DNA from 2 places in the Micromonospora cynarisoli genome. Region 2 is predicted to be linked to the other one. Evidence: predicted binding sites of a transcription regulator. Region 2 holds the regulator's gene; the other holds the start of a gene.
What was found. Region 2 encodes HrcA, which represses chaperone genes, less so after heat shock. Its sites were predicted from a motif close to GGTTNGCACNCTCNNNNNGAGNGTGCNAACC; they were not measured.

Region 1: the regulator HrcA is predicted to act here: its motif matches at 5,831-5,861, upstream of groES (co-chaperone GroES).

The regions. Positions count from the first base shown of each region.
Region 1 is NZ_CP130426.1:3,757,472-3,768,983, reverse strand. It holds gene Q2K16_RS15950 (ROK family protein) at 1-287, opposite strand, end outside; gene Q2K16_RS15945 (sugar ABC transporter permease) at 328-1,587, opposite strand; gene Q2K16_RS15940 (ATP-binding cassette domain-containing protein) at 1,584-2,408, opposite strand; gene Q2K16_RS15935 (sugar ABC transporter substrate-binding protein) at 2,527-3,627, opposite strand; gene ybaK (Cys-tRNA(Pro) deacylase) at 3,837-4,316, opposite strand; gene Q2K16_RS15925 (THUMP-like domain-containing protein) at 4,327-5,652, opposite strand; gene groES (co-chaperone GroES) at 5,996-6,310, shown strand; gene groL (chaperonin GroEL) at 6,383-8,029, shown strand; gene Q2K16_RS15910 (molybdopterin-dependent oxidoreductase) at 8,159-9,835, shown strand; gene Q2K16_RS15905 (non-reducing end alpha-L-arabinofuranosidase family hydrolase) at 10,016-11,464, shown strand.
Region 2 is NZ_CP130426.1:3,134,659-3,146,170, forward strand. It holds gene Q2K16_RS12995 (serine hydrolase domain-containing protein) at 1-274, opposite strand, end outside; gene Q2K16_RS13000 (histidine triad nucleotide-binding protein) at 343-702, opposite strand; gene Q2K16_RS13005 (16S rRNA (uracil(1498)-N(3))-methyltransferase) at 1,061-1,795, opposite strand; gene dnaJ (molecular chaperone DnaJ) at 1,954-3,099, opposite strand; gene hrcA (heat-inducible transcriptional repressor HrcA) at 3,174-4,196, opposite strand; gene Q2K16_RS13020 (DUF4870 domain-containing protein) at 4,431-5,033, shown strand; gene hemW (radical SAM family heme chaperone HemW) at 5,110-6,333, opposite strand; gene Q2K16_RS13030 (enoyl-CoA hydratase-related protein) at 6,353-7,162, shown strand; gene Q2K16_RS13035 (hypothetical protein) at 7,305-8,168, shown strand; gene Q2K16_RS13040 (MOSC domain-containing protein) at 8,190-8,831, opposite strand; gene Q2K16_RS13045 (carbohydrate ABC transporter permease) at 8,874-9,704, opposite strand; gene Q2K16_RS13050 (carbohydrate ABC transporter permease) at 9,701-10,687, opposite strand; gene Q2K16_RS13055 (sugar ABC transporter substrate-binding protein) at 10,684-11,512, opposite strand, start outside.

The sequences.
Region 1 (11,512 bases), 620 kb from region 2:
GCCCGCAGCCGGTCCACCTCGATCGAGTACGCGTACGCGTAGACCCGGGCCGACTCGGGCCGGACGACAAGTGACGGTCGTCCGGCCCGGCCGGTCTCCTTCGGTGTCCCCTCGCTGACCAGTCCGGCCCCGGCCAGGTCGGCGGTGAGCGCGCCGATGGTGCTGCGGTTGAGCCCGAGGGCGGTGGTGAGTTCCGCGCGGGAGGTGGCGCCGTGCACGTGGACGTGCCGGAGCAGCGCCCCGAGGTTCTGCCGCCGGATCTCGTCCTGGCTCGGTCCTACCCGCATCGTCGCTGGCACCCCATGTCCCGCCGCTGGCGTACGCGGATCAGCGCGTTCCGGAGGCGGCGGCGCGGCGGCGCGACAGCGCGTCCACGCTGGCCGCGAGGAGCAGCACCACGCCGGTGACGACGTACTTCACCCCGGCGCTGTAGCCCATCAGGCCCATGCCGTTGTCGATGACGGCGACCACCGCGCCACCGAGCACGGCGTCGAGGACCCGGCCCTTGCCGCCGAAGAGGCTGGTGCCGCCGATCACCGCCGCGCCGACGGCGTAGAGCAGCACGTTGCTGCCGCCGGTGTTCGGGTCCACCGAGTTGGCCCGGCTGGCCGCGACGATGCCGCCGACCGCCGCCATGGACGAGCAGATCACGAAGACCGAGATCCGGATCCGGTCGACGTTGATGCCGGCCCGGCGGGCGGCCTCCTTGTTGCCGCCGACGGCGTAGACGTGCCGGCCGTAGCTGGTGCGCTGGAGCACGAAGGTCCAGACGATCAGCAGCACCGCGATGACCGGCACCACGATCGGCACGCCCTTGAGCGAGTTGACCAGGACGTTGCGGCTGCGCTCCTGGTTGAGGATGTAGACCGCGATGCCGAGGATCAGGGTCAGGCCGCCGATGCGGGCGAGCACCACCGCCATCGGGTCGGTGGTCAGGCCCCGGGACAGCCGCTTGCGGTGCCGCAGCAGTTGCACGGCCGCGTACCCGCCGATGGCGAGGGCGGCCAGCGCCCAGCCGACGGCCGGGGGCAGGTTGCGGTTGGCGATCGCCACCAGCACCTCGTCGTTGACCGAGATGTTGGCGCCACCGCTGATCAGCATCAGCACGATGCCCTGGAAGGCGAGGAAGCCGGCCAGGGTGACCACGAACGACGGGATACCGATCTTGGCGACCAGGAAGCCGAGCACCGTGCCGATGACCACGCCGGTGAGGATCGCCGCGAGCACGGCCACGTACCAGGGGTAGCCGGCCTTGGTGGCGACGTTGGCCAGGATGGCCGCGCAGACCCCGCTGGCGAAGCCGGCGGAGAGGTCGATCTCGCCGAGCAGCAGGACGAAGACCAGCCCCATGGCGATCAGGGTGACCGCCGCGCCCTGGGTGAACAGGTTGGCGAAGTTGCCGGCGGTGAGGAACGACGGCCGCATGATCGAGAAGACCGTGCAGAGCACGATCAGTCCGAGTACGGCGGGCAGCGCGCCGATGTCGCCGCCGCGTACCCGGCCCCAGTAGCCGCGGAGGTGGCTGCCGACGGTCGGCGGCGGCGTGACCGCCGCCGGGCCTTCCTTGCGCACGGCGGTGGTGGTCATCGAACGCCTCCTGGAGTGGTGTCGGCGGGTCCCGCGCCGGTGCCGTTGCCGGCGGTGACCGGCTCGCCGGTGAGACCGAGGTTGCCGGAACGGCCGGCGGTGATCAACTCGACGACCTGCGAGTGGGTGATGTCGGTGGTCTTCACCTGGGCGACCATCTGGCCGAGGTAGAGCGCGGCGATCCGGTCGGAGACCGCGAAGACGTCGTTCATGTTGTGCGAGATCAGCACCACGGCCAGCCCGTTGTCGGCCAGCCGGCGGACCAGTTCGAGGACCTGGGCGGTCTGTGCCACGCCCAGCGCGGCGGTCGGCTCGTCGAGGATGACCAGCCTGCTGTTCCAGAGCACCGCCTTGGCGATGGCGACGGTCTGCCGCTGCCCGCCGGAGAGGCTGGAGACGTGCTGGCGCAGCGACTTCACCGTCCGCACGGAGAGCCCGGCGAGGGTCTCCGCCGCCATCTGTTCCATGGTCGGCTCGTCGAGCACCAGCCCGCTGTGCTTCTCCCGGCCGAGGAACATGTTCTGCACGATGTCGAGGTTGTCGCAGAGCGCGAGGTCCTGGTAGACGACCTCGATGCCGAGCGTGGCGGCGTCCCGGGGGCTGTTGATGGTCACCGGTCGGCCGTCGAAGAGGAACTCGCCGGCGTCGGCCGGGTAGATGCCGCTGATGCACTTGACCAGGGTGGACTTGCCGGCGCCGTTGTCGCCGACCAGTGCGGTCACCTCTCCGGCGTGGGCGGCGAGGGCGACGTCGCGCAGGACCTGGACGGGACCGAAGCTCTTGTCGATCCCGCGCAGTTCCAGCAGGGGGGTCGCGGACACGGGGGTCTCCTTCGGACGGAGGGAAGATCTCGGAGCCCGTCCGGCGGCGAGCGCCGCCCGGCACGAGGTTCCGTGCCGGGCGGCGTCGCGTCGACGGGGTACGACGCTCGTCGTACGGTCAGCTGATGCCGTTGGCGGTGCAGAGCGCGGCGTACGCGCCGGTGCAGAGCTTCGCCTTGTCGACGTAGCCGTCGGCCACGACGTCCTTGACGGTGGCCTTGTCGATCGCCTTCGGCTCCAGCAGCACGGACGGGACGTCCCGGCCGCTCTCCGGGTCCTTGACCGTCTGCCCGGTCTCCTTGCGCTCGCCCTTGGCCACGGCGATGGCCAGCTCGGCGGCCGCGTCGGCCTCCTTCTTGACGGCCTTGTAGACGGTCATGCACTGGTCACCGGCGAGGATGTTCTGCAGGCCGGTCACGTCGGCGTCCTGGCCGGTCACCGGGACCTTGCCGTTGAGCTTGTTCTTCTTCAGCACCGAGATGGCCGCGTTGCCGAGGCCGTCGTTGGCGGAGAGCACACCGTCGATCTTGCCGCCGGTCTGGGTGAGCATCTGCTCGAAGATCGTGGCGGCCTGCGCCGGGTCCCAGTCCGGCACCGACTGGTCCGGGCCCTTGGTGTATTCCTTCGACTCGAACTTCGGCTTGAGCACCGAGTCGTAGCCGTTCTTGAACAGGGTGGCGTTGTTGTCGGTCGGCGAGCCGTTGAGGTAGGCGACAGTCGGGTTCTTGACGCCCTTCTCGGTCAGGCACTTGGCCAGGCCCTCGCCCTGGAGCTTGCCGACGGCCTCGTTGTCGAAGCTGACGTAGTACTGCGCGGAGCCGCCCAGGGTGAGCCGGTCGTAGTCGATCGTGGCGACGCCCTGCGACTTCGCCTTGTCCAGCACGGCCTTGCCGGTGCCGGAGTCCAGGTTGACGATCATCAGGGTGGTGACCCCGCTGGTGATCATCTGGTCGGCGATGGTCTGGAAGGCGTTCTTGTCGTTCTGGGCGTTCTGGATGTCCGACTCGACACCGGCGGCGTCGAAGGCGGCCTTGAGGAACCTGCGGTCGGCGGTCTCCCAGCGGGCGGAGGACTTGCTGTCCGGCAGGATGACGCCGATCTTCGGCTTCTTGGCGGTGTCGCCGCCGGCGTCGTTGCTGCTGGAGTCGTCGCCGCAGGCGGCCATGCTGCCGGTGGCCAGCAGGCCCACGGCGGCGAAGGTGAGGAAGCCCTTGCGCATCTGCACGGGTCCTTTCGAGGGTGGGGGAGGAGTGGTCGGTGTTTTGTTGTGTCCGGCAACGTATTCCCGCCCGTGAGTCGGGCGCAAGACTGCCGAGGTCAGAAGTTTGTTGGCGGCGGTAACAATTCAGCAACGCGGTTGTCACCCCTGGGACACCCGCCCCGTAATCACGCTGCGTGTCCGGTCTGCGACGGGCTTCCGGCGTCGGGTCAGCCGGCGGCGATCCGTGCGGTGCCGGCGTCGGTGAGGGCCACCAGGTCCGCCGGGGCGAGCTGGAGCTGCAACCCCCGCCGGCCGGCCGACACGTAGACGGTGTCGTGGTCCAGCGCGGAGACGTCGACCACCGTCGGCAACCGTCGCCGCTGGCCCAACGGGCTGATCCCGCCCCGCACGTAACCGGTGCTCCGCTCGGCGGCGGCCCGGTCGGCCAGCGCGGCCCGCTTGCCACCCAGCGCCGAGGCCAGCGCCTTGAGGCTCAGCTCGCCGGTGACCGGGACGACCGCCACCGCCAGCGCCCCGTCCACCTCGGCGACGAGCGTCTTGAACACCCGCTCCGGCGGCACGCCGAGCGCCGCCGCGACCAGCGCGCCGTAGTTCGGCGCGTCCGGCGCGACGTCGTACGGGTGGGTGCGGTGGGCGATCCTCCGCTTGGTCAGCAGTGCCGTCGCCGCAGTGGCCTGTCCCGCCATGCCGGTCACGCTAGCCCGGCGGGCCCCCGTCCGCGACCGGTCGCCCGACCAGCACCGTCGGTGCCCCGGCCACCCGGGTCAGCACCAGGCTGGCCGGATTCTCCCCGGCCAGTCGCAGGTCCCGGCGCAGCTGCTCGGGCGACAGCGCCGAGCCCCGCTTGAGGATCTCCACCCGGCCGACCCGGCGCTCCCGCAGCAGCGCGCGCAGCCGCTTCAGCGAGAACGGCAGCACGTCGACGATCTCCAGGCACCGCCCGAACGGGGTGGGGCGCGGGGCGTCCGCGTAGAGGTAGGCGATGCTCGGGTCGGCAAGCGTCGCGTCGAGGGTGTCGGCCAGTTCGGCGACCAGGTGCGCCCGGACGACCGCCGGGTCCGGGTCGTACAGGTAGCGCCGTACCGGTCCGACGCCCGCCTCGACGTCACCCGTGCCGGTCAGTTGGTGGCTCTGCTCCGGTGTGTCACCGGGGACGGTCGGCCGGTGGCCGTCGGTCGCCCCGGCACCGGGACCGGTGGGCCGGTCCCCGGGGGTTGCCGGGCCGCCCGCCGGGCGCTGCCGGTGCGCGCTCGGCGGGACGCCCCTCAGGACGGTCGCCCGGCGGGGCACCCCGGCGAGCGGGCCGCCCCAGAGGGCCGCCTCGACCAGGTCACCGTCGACACTCACCCACTCCGCCTCGGCGTCGGCCGGGATCCGGGCGTGGTCGACGCCCGGGGCCACCTTCACCACCGTGTGCGGCACCCGTGCGGCCAGCCCGGTGACGAAGTCCCACGGCGGCGAGTAGGCGTCCGGGTCGAAGATCCGCCGTCCGGTGCCGGCCCGCCGTCGGGCCGGATCGCAGAACACCGCGTCGACCCGGGTCACGTCGAACGCCGTCGCGTCGCCGCACTCCACGGTGAACATCCCGGCCAGCCCGGCGGCCTCGGCGTTCGCGGCGGCCAGCGCGGCGGTGACCGGGTCGGCCTCCACCCCGTACACCCGGATGCCGGCGCGGGCGGCGGCGAGCGCGTCGGCGCCGAGACCGCAGCCCAGGTCGGCGAGGGTGCGCACCCCGGCGGCGGCGAGCCGGGCGGCCCGCCGGTCGGCGACCGGCCGGCGGGTGGCCTGCTCCAGGCCGGGGCGGGTGAGGAACATCCCGGCCGCCTCCGGGCCGAACTTGCCGACCGCCCGGCGGCGCAGCTCGGCCTGGGTCAGCGCGGCGGCGGCCAGCCCGGCCGGCACCCCGCGCGAGCGCAGCGCCGCCGCCGCGACCAGCGGGTCGCCGCCGGCCACCCCGGCCGCCGCGGCGAGCACGGCCGACCCCTCGGCGGTACGCAGCGCGGCGAACTGGTCGAGATTCACCCGCCCATTGTCCGGTCCGCCCGGGCGATCGGCTCAGGTGGGCCGATGTTGCCGTGTCCGAGCGGCGTGGTCACCGCAACATCGCCACCCCTGAGTTGACCATGGCCCGCGTCGGGCGACACGGAGGGCGGCAGATTGGCACTCTCCTTGACGGAGTGCTAGCCGAGGAATAACCTGCGATTAGCACTCTCACCCCGAGGGTGCCAGCGTCCGGGCCATCCGGTCCGGGTGCTGAACGCCAGGCGGACCGGCACCCGCGACGACGGCCCCGCCCGGTGGCATGTGGCAGATTGACGCTGGTCGGACTCTCGGCCGGCAACGAAACCAAGTACCCCAGGAGGGTATGCCCGTGACTACCGCGACCAAGGTTGCGATCAAGCCGCTCGAGGACCGGATCGTGGTCCAGGCGAACGAGGCTGAGACCACCACGGCGTCGGGCATCGTGATCCCCGACACCGCCAAGGAGAAGCCGCAGGAGGGCACCGTCCTCGCCGTCGGCCCCGGCCGGATCGACGACAAGGGCAACCGCGTGCCGCTCGACGTCAAGGTCGGCGACACCGTCCTCTACTCGAAGTACGGCGGCACCGAGATCAAGTACGCCGGCGAGGAGTACCTGGTGCTCTCCGCCCGCGACGTTCTCGCGGTCATCGAGAAGTAACCAACCGATTCCCGTGTCGTCGCCCCGGTCCGGCTCGCCGGGCCGGGGCGACGACGCTTCGAAGGGACATTCATGGCGAAGATCCTGAGCTTCTCGGACGACGCCCGGCACCTGCTGGAGCACGGTGTCAACGCCCTCGCGGACGCGGTCAAGGTCACCCTCGGCCCGCGCGGGCGCAACGTCGTCCTGGACAAGAAATTCGGTGCGCCGACGATCACCAACGATGGTGTGACCATCGCCAAGGAGATCGAGCTCACCAACCCGTACGAGAACCTCGGCGCGCAGCTGGTCAAGGAGGTGGCGACGAAGACCAACGACGTCGCCGGCGACGGGACCACCACCGCGACCGTGCTGGCCCAGGCGATGGTCCGCGAGGGTCTGCGCAACGTGGCCGCCGGGGCGAACCCGACCGGCCTCAAGCGGGGCGTCGACGCGGCGGCCACCAAGGTCTCCGAGGCGCTGCTCGGCCGGGCCGTCGAGGTGGCCGACAAGAAGTCGATCGCGCACGTCGCGACGATCTCGGCGCAGGACGCCACCATCGGTGAGCTGATCGCCGAGGCGATGGAGCGGGTCGGCCGCGACGGTGTGATCACCGTCGAGGAGGGCTCCACCCTCACCACCGAGCTGGAGGTGACCGAGGGTCTCCAGTTCGACAAGGGCTTCATCTCGCCGAACTTCGTCACCGATTCGGAGTCGCAGGAGTCGGTGCTGGAGGACCCGTACATCCTCATCACCACCCAGAAGATCTCGGCGATCGAGGAGCTGCTGCCGCTGCTGGAGAAGGTCCTCCAGAACAGCAAGCCGCTGCTGATCGTCGCCGAGGACGTCGAGGGCCAGGCGCTGTCCACCCTGGTGGTCAACGCGATCCGCAAGACCATCAAGGTCTGCGCGGTCAAGGCCCCCGGTTTCGGTGACCGCCGCAAGGCGATGCTCCAGGACATGGCGATCCTGACCGGCGCCGAGCTGGTCGCCCCGGAGCTGGGCTACCGGCTCGACCAGGTCGGCCTGGAGGCGCTCGGCACCGCCCGGCGTGTCGTGGTCGACAAGGAGAACACCACGGTCGTCGACGGCGGTGGCAAGTCCGCCGAGGTCGCCGACCGGGTCGCCCAGATCCGCAAGGAGATCGAGGCGTCCGACTCCGACTGGGACCGGGAGAAGCTGGCCGAGCGGCTGGCGAAGCTCTCCGGCGGCATCGCGGTCATCAAGGCGGGCGCGGCCACCGAGGTCGAGATGAAGGAGCGCAAGCACCGCATCGAGGACGCGATCGCCGCCACCAAGGCCGCGGTCGAGGAGGGGACGGTTCCCGGCGGCGGTGCTGCGCTGGCCCAGATCCGCTCGGTGCTCGACGACGACCTCGGCCTGACCGGTGACGAGAAGGTAGGTGTCTCGATCGTGCGCAAGGCGCTGGTCGAGCCGCTGCGCTGGATCGCCCAGAACGCCGGCCACGACGGCTACGTGGTGGTGGAGAAGGTCGCCGGCCAGGACTGGGGCCAGGGCCTCGATGCCGCCCAGGGCGAGTACGTCGACCTGGTGAAGTCCGGCATCATCGACCCGGTGAAGGTGACCCGCAACGCGGTCACCAACGCCGCGTCGATCGCCGGTCTCCTGCTGACCACCGAGAGCCTGGTGGTCGAGAAGCCGGAGCAGCCGGAGCCGGCCGCCGCCGGTGGGCACGGCCACGGTCACGGTCACGGCCACCAGCACGGCCCGGGTTTCTGACCCGGTAGTACGCCAGCTCAGGGCGCACCGTCGATCGTCGGCGGTGCGCCCTGACGCGTACGGTGACCGCTGCTTACGGAACGGTGACGTGGATGGCGGCCGGCCCGCTCGATCGACGACACTGGCCGGATGAGCACCACCCCCCGTGGCTTCGCCGCGCTGGCCGGGGTCACCGCCGCCGTGGTGGCCATCGGTGTCGCCGAGCCGGTCGCCGTCCTCACCGGTCCCCGCTCCGCCCCGCTGATCGCGGTCGGCGGGGTGGTGGTCGACACGGTCCCCGAGCCGCTCAAGCAGTTCGCCATCGACGTCTTCGGCAGGTACGACAAGATCGCCCTGCTGGTCGGTACGGCGGTGCTGTTGGCGGCGTTCGCCGCCGGGATCGGTGTGCTCGCCGCGCGCCGGCTCGCCGTCGGGCTGGTGGGCATCGCGGCGTTCACCGGCCTCGGTGTCGCCGCCGCGCTCACCCGCGCCGGCGCGGATGCCGCCGACGCGCTCCCCGCCCTGGTCGGCGGGGTGCTGGGCGGGCTGGTGCTCGGGGCCTTCGTGGCCGGTCCCTGGCAGCTCGACCCCTGGCCCTGGCAGCCGCCCACCCCGCTGTCCGCCACCCCGCCGGCCAGCGGGTCCTCTGCGGCAGGTGGTGCGCCGGCGGGCGGATCGGCGGCGGGCGGCGGGCCGGGTGTGCCGGCGGGTCCGGACGACGGGCCGCCGGCCGGGTGGGAGCCGTTGGAGTCGACCGACCCGGAGTCCCGGCGGCGGTTCCTGCGCGGTGCGGGCCTGCTCGCGGGCGCGGCGACCGTGGTGGGGCTGGGCGGGCACTGGCTCGCCGGGCGGCGGGGGGTCTCGGCGGCCCGGCAGGCGGTCGCGTTGCCCACCCCGTCGGCGGTGGCGCCGACGGTGCCGGCCGGCGCGGACCTGTCCCTGGCCCAGCTCGCCCCCTACACCACGCCGAACGGCGGCTTCTACCGGATCGACACGGCGTTGGTGGTGCCGCAGGTCGACCCGGAGACCTGGCGGTTGCGCATCCACGGTCGGGTGCGCAACCCGATCGAACTGACCTTCGCCGAGCTGCTCGCCCGCCCGATGGTCGAGCGGTACGTCACCCTGGCCTGCGTCTCGAACGAGGTGGGCGGTGACCTGATCGGCAACGCCCGCTGGCTGGGCGTGCCGATCCGGGAACTGCTCGACGAGGCGGGGCCGGAGGAGGGGGCCGACCAGGTGGTCGGCCGGTCGGTCGACGGCTGGACCTGCGGCACCCCGACGGCGGCGCTGCGCGACGGGCGGGACGCCCTGCTGGCGGTGGGGATGAACGGCGAGCCGCTACCCGTCGAGCACGGGTTCCCGGTGCGGATGGTGGTGCCGGGCCTCTACGGGTACGTGTCGGCCTGCAAGTGGGTGACCGAGCTGGAGCTGACCAGTTTCGCCGACTTCGACGCGTACTGGGTGCCGCGCGGGTGGTCGGCGCAGGGGCCGGTGAAGACGCAGTCGCGGATCGACACCCCGCGCGCGCGTAACCGGCTCACCGCGGGGGAGGTGACGGTGGCGGGGGTGGCCTGGGCGCAGCACCGGGGGATCAGCCGGGTCGAGGTACGCGTCGACGGTGGCGCGTGGCAGGAGGCGACCCTCGCCCCGACGGTGTCGGTGGACACCTGGGTGCAGTGGTCGTGGCGGTGGCCGGCGACCCCGGGTGAGCACACCCTCCAGGTGCGGGCGACCGACCGGGACGGCGAGACGCAGACCCCGTTGACGGCCCCGGTGGCCCCGGACGGGGCGACCGGCTGGCACAGCGTCACAGTCACCGTGCGCTAATTTCCGGCAACTGCAAGTCATCAAGAGTGATCAATGTCCGGATAGCCGAAAATTCCACGGTGATATCGAGGGTTGAGGCTGTGGGAGCGCTCCCGTAACATACCTGACGCGACTGTTAACGTTAACCTAACAACGGCCACCACCAATGTGCAGGTCGCCATCCCGTCAGGAGGGTGCTTTATGTCCAGATCCAGATCGGCCAATGTTGGCTTGATCTCGGCCGGTGTCGCGTTGCTGGCGTCGGCGTCGGTGGTCACCGCGCTGCCGGCCGGCGCGGCGGCGGCGGGCTGCTCGGTGAACTACACGGTGTCCTCGGAGTGGGGCGGCGGCTTCGGTGCCAACGTCGCCATCACCAACCTGGGCGATGCGCTGAGCAGTTGGACGCTGACCTGGTCCTTCGGTTCCGGGCAGTCGGTGACGCAGGCGTGGAACGCCACCGTGACGCAGAGCGGTTCGGCGGTGACCGCCAAGAATGTGAGCTACAACGGCGCGATCCCGACCAACGGCTCGGTGTCGTTCGGCTTCAACGGGGCCTGGACGTCCAGCAACCCCGTCCCGACGAGCTTCGCGCTCAACGGGGTGGCCTGCAACGGCGGCACGACGCCTACCAACCCGCCCACCACGCCGCCGACGACCGCGCCCCCCACCACCCCGCCCCCCACGACGCCTCCGCCGACGACGCCTCCGCCGACCACCCCGCCGCCGACCGGCAACTGCTCCCTGCCGACGTCCTACCGCTGGTCGTCGACCGGCCCGCTGGCGCAGCCGAAGGCCGGCTGGGCGTCACTGAAGGACTTCACCATCGCCCCTTACCAGGGCAAGCAGTTGGTGTACGCCACCACCCACAGCAGCAGCGCCACCGGCGGCTGGGGTTCGATGAACTTCGGCCTGGTCGACAACCTCAACCAGCTCGGCTCGGCCCCCCAGAACACCATGAGCCAGAGCACCGTCGCGCCGTCGCTGTTCTACTTCGCGCCGAAGAACATCTGGGTTCTCGCCCACCAGTGGGGTCCGACGTCGTTCTCGTACCGCACGTCGACCAACCCGGCCAACGCCAACGGCTGGTCGGCCCCGCAGCCCCTGTCGACTGCGTCGATCACCGGCTCCGGCACCGGCGTGATCGACCAGACGATCATCGGCGACGACCAGAACATGTACCTGTTCTTCGCCGGCGACAACGGCAAGATCTACCGCCAGATCATGCCGATCGGGAACTTCCCCGGCAGCTTCGGCTCCAGCTACACGACCATCATGAGCGACACCTCGGAGAACATCTTCGAGGCGCCGCAGGTATACAAGGTGGCGGGTCGCAACCAGTACCTGATGATCATCGAGGCCAGGACCAGCTCCTGGGAGCGCTACTTCCGCTCGTTCACGGCGACCAGCCTGGGCGGCACCTGGACGCCGAACGCGACGACCTACAACAACCCGTTCGCGGGCAAGGCCAACAGCGGTGCCACCTGGACCAACGACATCAGCCACGGCGAGCTGCTGCGCACCAGCGCGGATCAGACGAACACGATCGACCCGTGCAACCTGCAGCTGTTGTACCAGGGCCGCGCCACGAACTCGGGCGGTGACTACGGCCTCCTGCCGTACCGGCCGGGTCTGCTGACCCTGCAGCGCTGATGGCGTGACGCAGGTGCGACCCCGCTGTTCCTGACTTCCGCGACCGGC
Region 2 (11,512 bases):
GCAGCCGGCGTACGGTCAGGTCGCCGTGCGCGGGCAGCGCCAGGTGCCGGCCCAGCGGGTCGTCCAGGTCGAGCAGCCCGTCGTCACGGCACTGCATCACCAGCACGGAGGTGAAGGTCTTGGTGACCGAGCCGATCCGGAACCGGCTCGCCGGGCCGAGGGCGGTGTCGTTGCCGGTGCCGCCGACCTGGAAGCTCCAGAGCGGGCTGTCGGCCCGGTGCAGCGCCACCGCCAGGGCGGGCACCCGAGCCTGCGCCTGCGTCCCGCGGACCATCCGTTCCAGCCGACGCCGTACCCGCGCCCCGTCGCCGCCCGGGCCGGGTTCCCCGCCGGCCGTCGACGTCACGCCAGGTCCCGGGCCAGCATCGGGCCCAGGGGCGCGCCGCCGAGCAGGTGGGCGTGCACGTGGAAGACCTCCTGGCCACCGTACGGGCCGGTGTTGAACATCAGCCGGAAGCCGTCGCCGGTCAGCCCCTCGTCCTCGGCCACCGCCGCCGCCGTAGCCAGCACCTCGCCCGCCAGCCCCGGGTCACCCTGGCCGAGCGTCGCCACGTCGGCGTAGTGCTCCTTGGGGATGACCAGCACGTGCACCGGCGCCTTCGGCCCGATGTCGCGGAAGGCCAGGGTGGTGGCGGTCTCCTTGACGATGGTGGCCGGAATCTCCCCGGCGACGATGCGGCAGAACAGACAGTCGGCTCCCATCCCCCCACTCTAAAGACCACCCCCATTCCCCTCCCCCCTCCCACCCCTCCCCCGCCCCACCCCCCGCCCGCGTTGATCAAGAGCCTTACGTCAATCCCAAGCCGACGGGCGACGCAAACCTCTTGATCACCGGACGCACCGCCGGGAGCAGCGTTGAGGGGCGGGGTGATCAAGAGGTTTGGGGCGGGGACGGGCTGGGCGACGACGCAAACTTCTTGATCACCAGGGGCACCGCCGGGAGACGGCACCGACGGAGCGGTGATCAAGAGGTTTGGGGCGGGGATCGGGCCCGGGGATGACGCAAAGCTCTTGATCACCGGACGTACCGCGGGGGCGGGGCTCGGCGGGGGTGGGTCGGTTACCAGCGGGATAGGCGGGTGGAGAGGACGGCCAGGGCGGCGGGGCCTGCGGTGGAGGTGCGCAGGACCGAGGGGCCCAGGCGTACGGGGCGGGCACCCGCGTCGGTGAAGGCGGTCAGCTCGGTCGGGGCGATGCCGCCCTCCGGCCCGACGACCAGGACGATCTCGCCGGTGGTCGGCAGGTCGACCGTGGTGAGCCGGTCGTCGGCCTCCTCGTGCAGGACGAAGGCCGTGCCCGCCCCGGCGATCCGGCGGGCCACCGTGGCGGTGGACTCGTCCGGGGCACCGGCCACCACCGGCAGCCACGCCCGGCGGGCCTGTTTGGCCGCTTCCCGGGCCGTCGCCACCCACTTCTCCCGGGCCCGTACGCCCCGGTCGCCGCGCCACTGCGCCACCGAGCGGGACGCCGCCCAGGGCACGATCTCGTCCACCCCCACCTCGGTCATCGCCTGCACGGCCAACTCGCCCCGCTCGCCCTTGGCGATGCCCTGCACCACGACCAGCCGGGGGACGTCCGCGTCGACGTACCACCGGGAGGTGACGGTGACGTCGAGGGTGCCCCGGCCTACGGCGGTGACCACGGCGGCGGCGGTGCCGCCCCGCCCGTCGGCGAGCAGCAGTTCCTCGCCGACGCGCAGCCGTTGCACGGTGGCGGCGTGGTGCCCCTCGGGGCCGTCCAGGGTGAACTGGTCGGCAGGGGGCAGCGACTCGACCAGGAACAGCGGCGCGGACACGCCGATCAGGCTAACCGGCCGGGCCGGCCGAGGAGCCACCCGGGACTCCGGTCCGGCCGGGACGCCCCAACCGGGACAATCCGGCCGCAACGAGACCGGCCAGGACAAGCCGACCAGTGCGGCCCGACCGGTCAGGGCGACCGGGACAGGCCGACCGGTCAGGCGTGACCGTTGAAGGCGTCGCGCATCCGGGAGAAGAAGCCGCCCTGCTTGCTCAGCTCGGCGACCTCCTCACCCCGGGTCTTGGCGAAGTCCCGCAGCATCTTCTCCTGGTCGGCGTCGAGCTTGGTCGGGGTACGCACGTCGAGGTGGACGTAGAGGTCACCCCGGCCGGTGCCGCGCAGGTGCGGTACGCCCCGAGCGCGCAGCCGGAGCGTGCTGCCCGGCTGGGTGCCGGCCTTGACGTCGACGGTCTCCTCGCTGTCCAGCGTCTTGATGGTGAGCCGGGTGCCCAGCGCGGCGGCGGTCATCGGCACGGTGACCCGGCAGTGCAGGTCGTCGCCCTTGCGGGAGTAGACGTCGTGCGGGCGCTCGTGGATCTCGACGTAGAGGTCACCGGCGGTGCCCCCACCCGGGCCGACCTCGCCCTGCTGGGCGAGCCGGATGCGCATGCCGTCCTCGACGCCGGCCGGGATCTTGACGGTCAGCGAGCGGCGGGTCCGCACCCGGCCGTCGCCGGCGCAGGTCGGGCAGGGGTGCGGGATGGTGGTGCCGTAGCCCTGGCAGACGGTGCACGGCCGGGCCGAGACGACCTGACCGAGGAAGGTCCGCTGGACCGACTGCACCTCGCCCCGGCCACCGCACGCCTCGCAGGTCGCCAGGTGGGTGCCGGCCGCGGTGCCCGCCCCGGAGCAGGTGGTGCAGAGCACTGCGGTGTCGACCGTGATCGGGGCCTCGACGCCGAAGGCGGTCTCGTGCAGGTCCAGTTCCAGCCGCAGGATCGCGTCGGCCCCGGGCCGGGTACGCGGCCGCGGGCCACGGGTGCCACCGGCCGCGCCGCCGAAGAAGGCGTCCATGATGTCCTGGAAGCCGACGAACGGACCGGCGCCGCCGGGGCCGCCCGGGCCGCCGGCGCCTCCGCCGCCCGGGGCGAGCGGGTCGCCGCCCAGGTCGACGATCTGCCGCTTCCGGTCGTCCGAGAGGACCTCGTACGCGGCGTTGATGTCCTTGAACTTCTCCTGTGCCTCCGGGTCCGGATTCACGTCCGGGTGGAACTGCCGCGCCAGCTTGCGGTAGGCGCGCTTGATCTCGTCGTCGGAGGCTTCCCGGCTCACGCCGAGAATGCCGTAGTAGTCCCTGGCCACTGCGTTCCGTGTCCTCATGTTCGTCTCGCGTTTGCACCGGTCGGCGGCCGGAGCCGGCCGCCGGCCCTGACTGGTCAGTTCTGGGCCAGCAGCTCGCCCACGTAGCGTGCCACGGCCCGCACCGTGGCGATGGTGCCGGGGTAGTCCATCCGGGTCGGGCCGAGCACGCCCAGCCCGCCGACGATGGTGGAGCCCGGGCCGTACCCGGTGCTGACCACCGAGGCGGCACGGAGATTGTCGATCTCGTTCTCGTCGCCGATCAGCACCCGGGTGGTGCTCGGTTCCGCCTCGCCGATCAGCTTGAGCAGCACGACCTCCTCTTCGAGCGCCTCCAGGATGGGTCGCAGCGAGCCCTGGAAGTCGAGCAGGCCACCCCGGGTGAGGTTGGCGGTGCCGGCCAGCGCGAGCCGCTCCTCGGTGCGTTCCACCAGGGTCTCCAGCAGCACGGTGGACAGGGTGGTCATCGCGCCGCGCAGGTGCGGAGCACTCTCGTCGACAAGCGCCTGCACCAGGGGCGGAGTGTCGGACAACCGACTCCCGACCAGTTTCTCGTTGACCAGCCGGCGCAGGTCGAGGACGTCGTCGGCGGGGACCGGCGCGGCCAGCTCGACCAGCCGCTGCTCGACCCGCCCGGTGTCGGCGATCATGACCAGCATCAGCCGGGTGGTGGAGATCGGCACCAGTTCCAGGTGGCGCACCGACGAGCGGGCCAGTGACGGGTACTGCACCACGGCGACCTGCCGGGTGAGCTGCGCCAGCAGGCGTACGGTGCGGTGCACCACGTCGTCGAGGTCGACCGCGCCGACCAGGAAGCGCTCGATGGCCCGGCGTTCGGCGGGGCTGAGCGGCTTGACCCGGGAGAGCCGGTCGACGAAGAGGCGGTAGCCCCGGTCGGTGGGGACCCGACCGGCGCTGGTGTGCGGCTGCCGGATGTAGCCCTCCTCCTCCAGCACCGCCATGTCGTTGCGGACGGTCGCCGGGGAGACCCCGAGCTGGTGCCGCTCGACGAGCGTCTTGCTGCCGACGGGCTCCTGCGTGGCGACGTAGTCCTCGACGATCGCCCGCAGCACGGCGAGTTTGCGGTCGTCGAGACCCATCTCCACCTCCTGACGCACGTCGCCCCGGGCGCTGCCGCACCCGGGCAAAGCGCTCTGGCACTCGACTGTAGCGAGTGCCAGTCTACGTCGGCAGGGCCGCCGCCGCGATGATCAAGACGGACCGTCGGTGCGCCCGCCCCGGCGGATGCCGGCGCGGTCGCTGACCGAACGTCGAGGCCAACCTCACCAGTGTCGCTCTGGTGCACCCTTGCCGGCAGCCCCTACCGTGGCGGCATGACTGAACCACCTCGCCCTCCCGGCGCGGGGGACGGCGTCCCGCCGGACCCGACCGCGCCCCAGGGCTCGCCATACGAGCCGCCCACCGCACCACTGTCCGGCGCACCGGGGGCGGGCGGCTATCCCCCGCCCGGCGGGTATCCGCCGCCCACCGGTGACCAGCCGCCTGCGGGCGGTTACCCCCCGCCGGGTGGTTACCCCCCGCCCGGTGGCGGATATCCGACCGGCGGCACCTACGGCGCGCCGAGCGGCGGCTACGCCAACAGCGAGGACAAGACCTGGGCGCTGGTCGCACACTTCGGCGGGGCCGCCGGTGCGCTGATCAGCTTCGGCCCGCTCGGCTTCGTCGCCCCGCTGATCGCCTACCTGGTGCGCGGGCAGCAGTCTCCTGCCGTCCGGGCGCAGGCGCTGGCCGCGCTGAACTTCCAGATCCTCTGGTCGATCATCGCGTTCGTGCTGCTGTTCGTGAGCTGGTGCCTGCTCTTCCTGCCCAGCATCGCGGTCGTGGTGATCCAGATCCTGTTCGGGATCATCGCCGGCATGAAGGCCAACGAGGGGCAGGCCTACCGCTACCCGATGTCCACCAGCTTCATCAAGTGAGTCCCGACCGGCCGCTCCCCCGGCCGGTCGGGCACCACCGCCGGCCCCGGCGCGCGGCGGGCCGGCGGGACCACGTTCAGGGGAGCAGGTCGCGGACCACCGCGTCGGCCAGCAGCCGGCCGCGCAGGGTGAGCACCGCCCGCCCCTGCGGGTACGCCACCGGGTCCAGCAGCCCGTCGGCGAGCGCCCGCGCGGCGGCGGCCCGCCCCGCGCCATCCAGCACGTCCAGCGGCAGCCCGCAGGCGAGCCGCAGGCGCAGCATCACGTCCTCCGTGTACGTCTCGGCCGGGGTGAGGATCTCCCGGGCCAGGCCGGGTGAGTGCCCGGCGGCGAGCCGCTGCGCGTACGTCGTGGGGTGTTTGACGTTCCACCAGCGCACCCCGCCGACGTGGCTGTGCGCCCCCGGGCCGAGGCCCCACCAGTCGCCGCCGGTCCAGTAGAGCAGGTTGTGCCGGCACCGGGCCGCCTCGCTGCGGGCCCAGTTGGAGACCTCGTACCAGGAGAAACCGGCCGCGTCGAGGGCGGCCTCGGCAGCCAGGTAGCGGTCCGCCGCCACGTCGTCGGAGGGGTACGGCAGCTCGCCGCGCCGCATCCGGGCCGCCAGCCGGGTGCCGTCCTCCACGATCAGGGCGTACGCGCTGACGTGGTCGACCCCGGCGGCGACCACCTGCTCCAGCGAGACGGCGAAGTCCTCGGGACGCTCCCCCGGCGTGCCGTAGATCAGGTCGAGGTTGACGTGGTCGAACCCGGCGTCGCGGGCCTCCCGGGCGGCCTCGACGGCCCGTCCCGGGCGGTGGGTGCGGTCGAGGACCGCCAGCACCCCGGCGGCGGCGGACTGCATGCCCAGCGAGATCCGGGTGTAGCCGGCGGCGCGCAGGGTCTTCAGCGACCCGGGGGTGACCGACTCGGGGTTGGCCTCGGTGGTCACCTCGGCGTCGGCGGCCAGCCCCCAGGTGCGGTCGATGCCGTCGAGCAGGCGGGCCAGGTCGTCGGCGGGCAGCAGGGTGGGGGTGCCACCGCCGACGAAGACCGTGTCGACCCGGGGCGGTGGGGCGTCGGCGAGCACCCGGGCGGCGAGCGCCAACTCGGCCAGCACCGTGTCGGCGTACGACTCCCGGCCGCCGCCCCCGCCCAGCTCGGCTGCGGTGTAGGTGTTGAAGTCGCAGTAGCCGCACCGGCTGGCGCAGAACGGCACGTGCAGGTAGACGCCGAACCCGCGCGCGCCGACGGCACGCAGCGCGGTGCCGGGCAGCGCGCCGTCGACGGGAACGGTCTCACCATCTGGAAGGACGCCGGGCATGGCCACTAGTGTGCCCGGCATGACGTCTCCCGACCGACTCGTGCGGGTCGCCACGGCCCGCGGGGTGACCACCCTCACCCTGGACAGCCCGCACAACCGCAACGCGCTGTCCACCCCGCTGATGACCGAGCTGCTGGCCGGGATCGCCGCGGCGGTCGCCGACGACGCGGTGCGGGTGGTCGTGCTGGACCACACCGGCCCGGTGTTCTGCTCGGGGGCCGATCTGAAGGAGACGGCGGCGGCGTACGCCAGCGGGTCGGTGCCGGCCGGGATGCTCGGTGACGTGCTGGTGGCGGTGCGGGAGTGCCCGAAGCCGGTGCTGGCCAGGGTGGCCGGGCCGGCGCGGGCCGGCGGGCTGGGCCTGATCGCGGCGGCCGACCTGGCGGTCTGCGCGCAGGAGGCGACGTTCGCCTTCACCGAGGTGCGGATCGGGGTGATCCCGGCGGTGATCTCGGCGACCGTGCTGCCCCGGCTGCACCCCCGGGCCGCCGCCGAGCTGTACCTGACCGGCGACACCTTCGACGGTCGGCGGGCCGCCGAGGTGGGGCTGGTGACCGCCGCCGTGCCGGCCGGTGAGCTGGACGCGGCGGTGGCGCGGTACTGCGCGTCGCTGGTCCGGGGTGCCCCCGGGGCGCTGGCCGGGACGAAGGAGTTGCTGCGCCGCCCGGCCGCCACGGACCTGCGCGCGGAGATCGCCGACCTGTCCGCCCGGTCCACCTGCTACTTCCTGTCCGAAGAGGGCCGTGAGGGCGTGTCCGCGTTCCGGGAGAAACGACCGGCTCGATGGGTGGTGACCCTGGAGGGTGGGCCCGGTGAGGGTGCGGGGTGAGCGCGAGGGGCGCAGGGTGAGGGTCCGCGCACCTCGTGTAAGGGTGTGGGGTTCTCCGGGCCGGGCTGCGGGAACGTGAACCGGTCGACCGACCCGGGGCCGCCGGTTGGCGACGTACGCTTGGCGAACGTTGAAACGGGAGGTGCGGGTGCGGACGCGGACATTCGTGGCAGCCGGGGTCGTGGTGGCGTTGTTCGCCGTCGTCGGGGGCTGGGGAGTCCGTCAACTCGACGGGGAGTTCCGGCTTCCCGTCGCCGGCCGTAGCTGCACCGTGCAGGCCGACGGCACCGTGAAGCTCGACGCCGACCAGATGGCCAACGCGGCCACCATCGCCGCGATCGGCATGCAGCGGCAGATGCCCGAGCAGGCCGTGGTGGTCGCCCTGGCCACCGCGTACCAGGAGTCGGGGCTGCGCAACCTCGCCCACGGCGACCGCGACTCGCTCGGCCTGTTCCAGCAGCGCCCCAGCCAGGGTTGGGGCACCCCGGAGCAGATCCGCGACCAGCGGTACGCGGCGAACCGGTTCTACAAGGCGCTGAAGAAGGTACGCGGCTGGGAGCGGATGGAGGTCACCGACGCGGCCCAGGCGGTGCAGCGTTCGGCGTACCCGAAGGCGTACCAGAAGTGGGCCGACGAGTCCCAGGTGCTGGCGCGGGCCCTGCTCGGCGAGGCGACCGGCGCGGTGGCCTGCACGGTCGGGCGTACCCCGGTGATGCGCGGGCAGGCGGCGGTGGCCGAGCTGACCCGCGGCCTGACCCTCGACTGGGGGTTGCCCGACGCGGGTGCGGTGGCCGAGCTGACCGACGTGACGGTGCCCGCCGCGGACGCCCGGGACGGCTGGCGGTACGCGCACTGGCTGGTCTCGCACGCCCCCGACCACGGGGTGAAGCGGGTGCGCTTCGACGGGCTGGAGTGGAACGCCGACAACGGCCGGTGGGCGAAGGTCACCGACGGGCGGGCGACCGAGCCCCGGGTGCTGGCCGAGGTCTTCGCCGACCCCGCCTGACGGGGCGGCGGGCCGGTGCGGTCAGCCGGCGACGTTCAACCGGCGGCGCACCTTCTCCCTGGTCGAGGCGGGCAGCTCGGGGACGTCGAGCAGCCGGGGCAGCAGCTCCGGCTCCAGACTGGTGGCCCGGAACACCTCGCCGATGGTGACGCCGTGCGCCGGCCGGTCCACCACCTCCACCGGGTCGCCGGCGCTCACCTCACCGTCGCGCAGCACCCGCAGGTACGCCCCGGGCGCGGCCCGGACGGTGAACCGTTTGATCAGGTCGGGCACCCCCCAGAAGCCGGCGAAGGTCGTGCACGGGGTACGCGGTTTGGTGACCTGGAGCAGCGCCGAGCCGACCGCCCAGCGTTCGCCGATCACCGCGCCAGTCACCTCCACCGCCCAGGTGGTCAGGTTCTCGCCGAACCCGCCGGGGCTGATGTCGCGGCCCAGTTCGGCCGACCACCAGCCGGCGTCCTCCTGCGCGTAGGCGTAGACCGCCTGGTCGGGGCCGCCGTGCTGGGGCCGCTCGCCGATGAAGTCACCGGCCACGCCGTCGGCGCGCAGCAGCACCGGGCCGTCGACCGGCCGCTTGTCGATGCCGCTGCGCCCGCTCGCGTCGCCCGCCCACCGCGCCCGCGTCACCACGCCGAGGTTCACCGCCGCCACCCTGCCCGTCATGGCCCCAGGGTACGGCCGGGCACGGACGGTCGCCGTCCCGGCTCAGCCCTTGACGGCGCCCGCCACCAGACCGGAGACCATCCGGCGCTGCACCAGCAGGAAGAAGACGATCACGGGCAGGGTGAACAGGGTGGAGGCGGCCATCACCGACCCCCAGGCGGTGTCGTCGCGGCCGAAGAAGAAGGTCATCGCCACCGGCAGGGTGTAGCGGCTCTGGTCGTTGACGAAGGTCAACGCGAAGATCAGCTCGTTCCAGGCGGTGATGAAGGAGAAGATGCTGGTGGCCACCAGACCCGGCGCGACCAGCGGGAAGAGGACCTTGCGGAACGTCTGGGCGCGGCTGGCCCCGTCGATGGCGGCGGCCTCCTCCAGTTCCTTGGGCACGGCCGCGACGAAGCCACGCAGCATCCACACCGCGAACGGCAGCGAGAAGCCCAGGTAGGTGAGGATCAGGCTGGGCAGGGTGTTGTAGAGGCCGAGCCGCTGGATCATCAGGAACAGCGGGATGACCAGCGCCTCCAGCGGGATCATCTGCACCACCAGCAGCATGATCAGGAAGGTGGTCCGGAGCCGGAACCGGAACCGGGCCACCGCCGTCGCGGCCAGCAGCGCCACCAGTCCGCTGAGCACGACCGTGCTGACGGCCACCAGCACGCTGTTGAGCAGGAAGTCGCCGAAGGTCACGCCCGGGATCAGGTTGCCGGTGAGGATCTCCCGGTAGTGCTCCAGGGTGGGGTGGGCCGGGACCGGCCGGGGCGTGGCCGAGAAGATCTCCCGGTTCGGCTTCAGCGAGGTGGCGATCATCCAGTAGACCGGGAAGGCGGCGAAGAGCGCCACCAGCAGGCCCGCGCCGTTGAGGGCGACCTTCTTCACGACTCGTCCTCCTGCCTGAGCACCATCCGGACGTACAGGCCGGTCACCACAAGCAGGATCAGCGTGAGGATGACCGCGATGGCCGAGCCCACGCCGTACTTGGGCGGCGGGGAGAACGCCTCGGCGTACGAGTAGATCGACAGCATGAACGTCGGCCGGTCCTGGGTGCCGCCGGCCAGCACGAACTGCTGGGTGAAGACCTTGAAGTCCCAGATGGTGGAGAGCACCACCAGGATGCCGAAGACCGGCCGCAGCAGCGGGAAGGTGATCTTCCAGAACACCGTCCACGGGCCGGCCCCGTCGACCCGGGCCGCCTCGTGCAGCTCGCTCGGGACGCTCTTGAGCCCGGCGAGCACGCTCACCGCGATGAACGGGAACGAGTGCCAGACCACCACCAGGGTCAGGATCGCGAAGAACAGCAGCGGCGAGTTGAACCAGCCGTAACCCGACCAGTCGGTGCGGCCGAAGAGCGCCTGCGACAGCCTGTCCGGCAGGGCGTTGAACGCCCAGGTGACCAGGCCGGAGGTGTCATCGAAGATCCACTTCCAGACGATCGTGCCGGTCAGCGCCGGGGTGGCCCAGGCCAGCATCACGCAGCTGGCCACGAAGGTGGCCATCCGACGGCCGAGCCGGTGCAGCAGCAACCCGACCAGGGTGCCCAGCACCATCGTCAGCAGCACGTTCGCCGCCGCGAAGAGCACGGTGTTGCGCAGCACCGTACGGAAGAACGGGTCGCCGAGGATCTGGGTGTAGTTGGCCAGGCCGACGAACGGCCACTCCCGGTCCCCGCGCAGCTGCCGGACGCTGTTCAGCCGGAAGAACGACATCGCCACCACCTGGCCCAGCGGCCAGAGCAGCAGCACCCCGATGACGACCAGGCAGGGCAGCAGGAGCAGGTACGGCAGGCGGTCCACCCGGGGCCGCCGCCGCGTGGGGGTGTCCCGGGCGGCGGCCGTCGGAGTGCGCTCGGTCAGGGTGCTCACTTGGCGTTGAGGATGCTTTCCATCTCGGCGGCGGCGTCGGCGGTGGCCTGCTGCACCGACTTCTGGCCCTTGATGACCGAGCTGTTCATCGCCTGGGTGACCGTCTTCGTCCGGCTGACCTCCACCCACTTCGGGGTCAGCGGGGTCAGCCGGGTGCGCTGCATGGTGCTGGCGAACGCCGCCATCAGCTTGTCGTCGGCGTAGTCGCCGCCCTGCACCAGGTCGGAGTAGACGGGGAAGAAGCCGAGGCTGCCGGCGAAGGTCTTCGCGTTCTTCTTGCTCAGCAGCACGGTCAGGTAGTCCCAGGCCAGATCCTGCCGCTTGCTGTCCTGCCAGAGGGCGACGTCCGAGCCACCGGCGAAGGCGGGGGCCGGGCCGCCGTCCGGACCGGGGATCGGGAAGGTTCCCCAGACCTTCTCGATGTCGGGGTTGTCCTTCTTGATCGCGCCGGCCTGCCAACTGCCGGCGAAGGCCATCGCCGCCTTGCCCGTGGCGAACTGGGTACGGGCGTCGATCTCGTTCCACCCGGCGGCGGCGGGCGGGGCGACCTTGTGCACGGTCACCAGGTCGGTCCAGAACTTCACCGCCCGCTGGGCCTGCGCGCTGGTGTAACCGGACTTCCAGGTGCCGCCCTGGTTGGTGGCGATCTCGCCGCCGGCACCCCAGAGGAAGGAGTAGAACGGCAGTTCGGAGTTGCCCGGCAGGGCGATGCCGTAGCTGCCGGGCTTCTTGGCCTGCACCGCCTTGGCGACCGAGACCAGCTCGTCCCAGGTCTTCGGCGGCTGCACGCCGGCCTCGGCGAACCAGTCGGTGCGGTAGTAGATG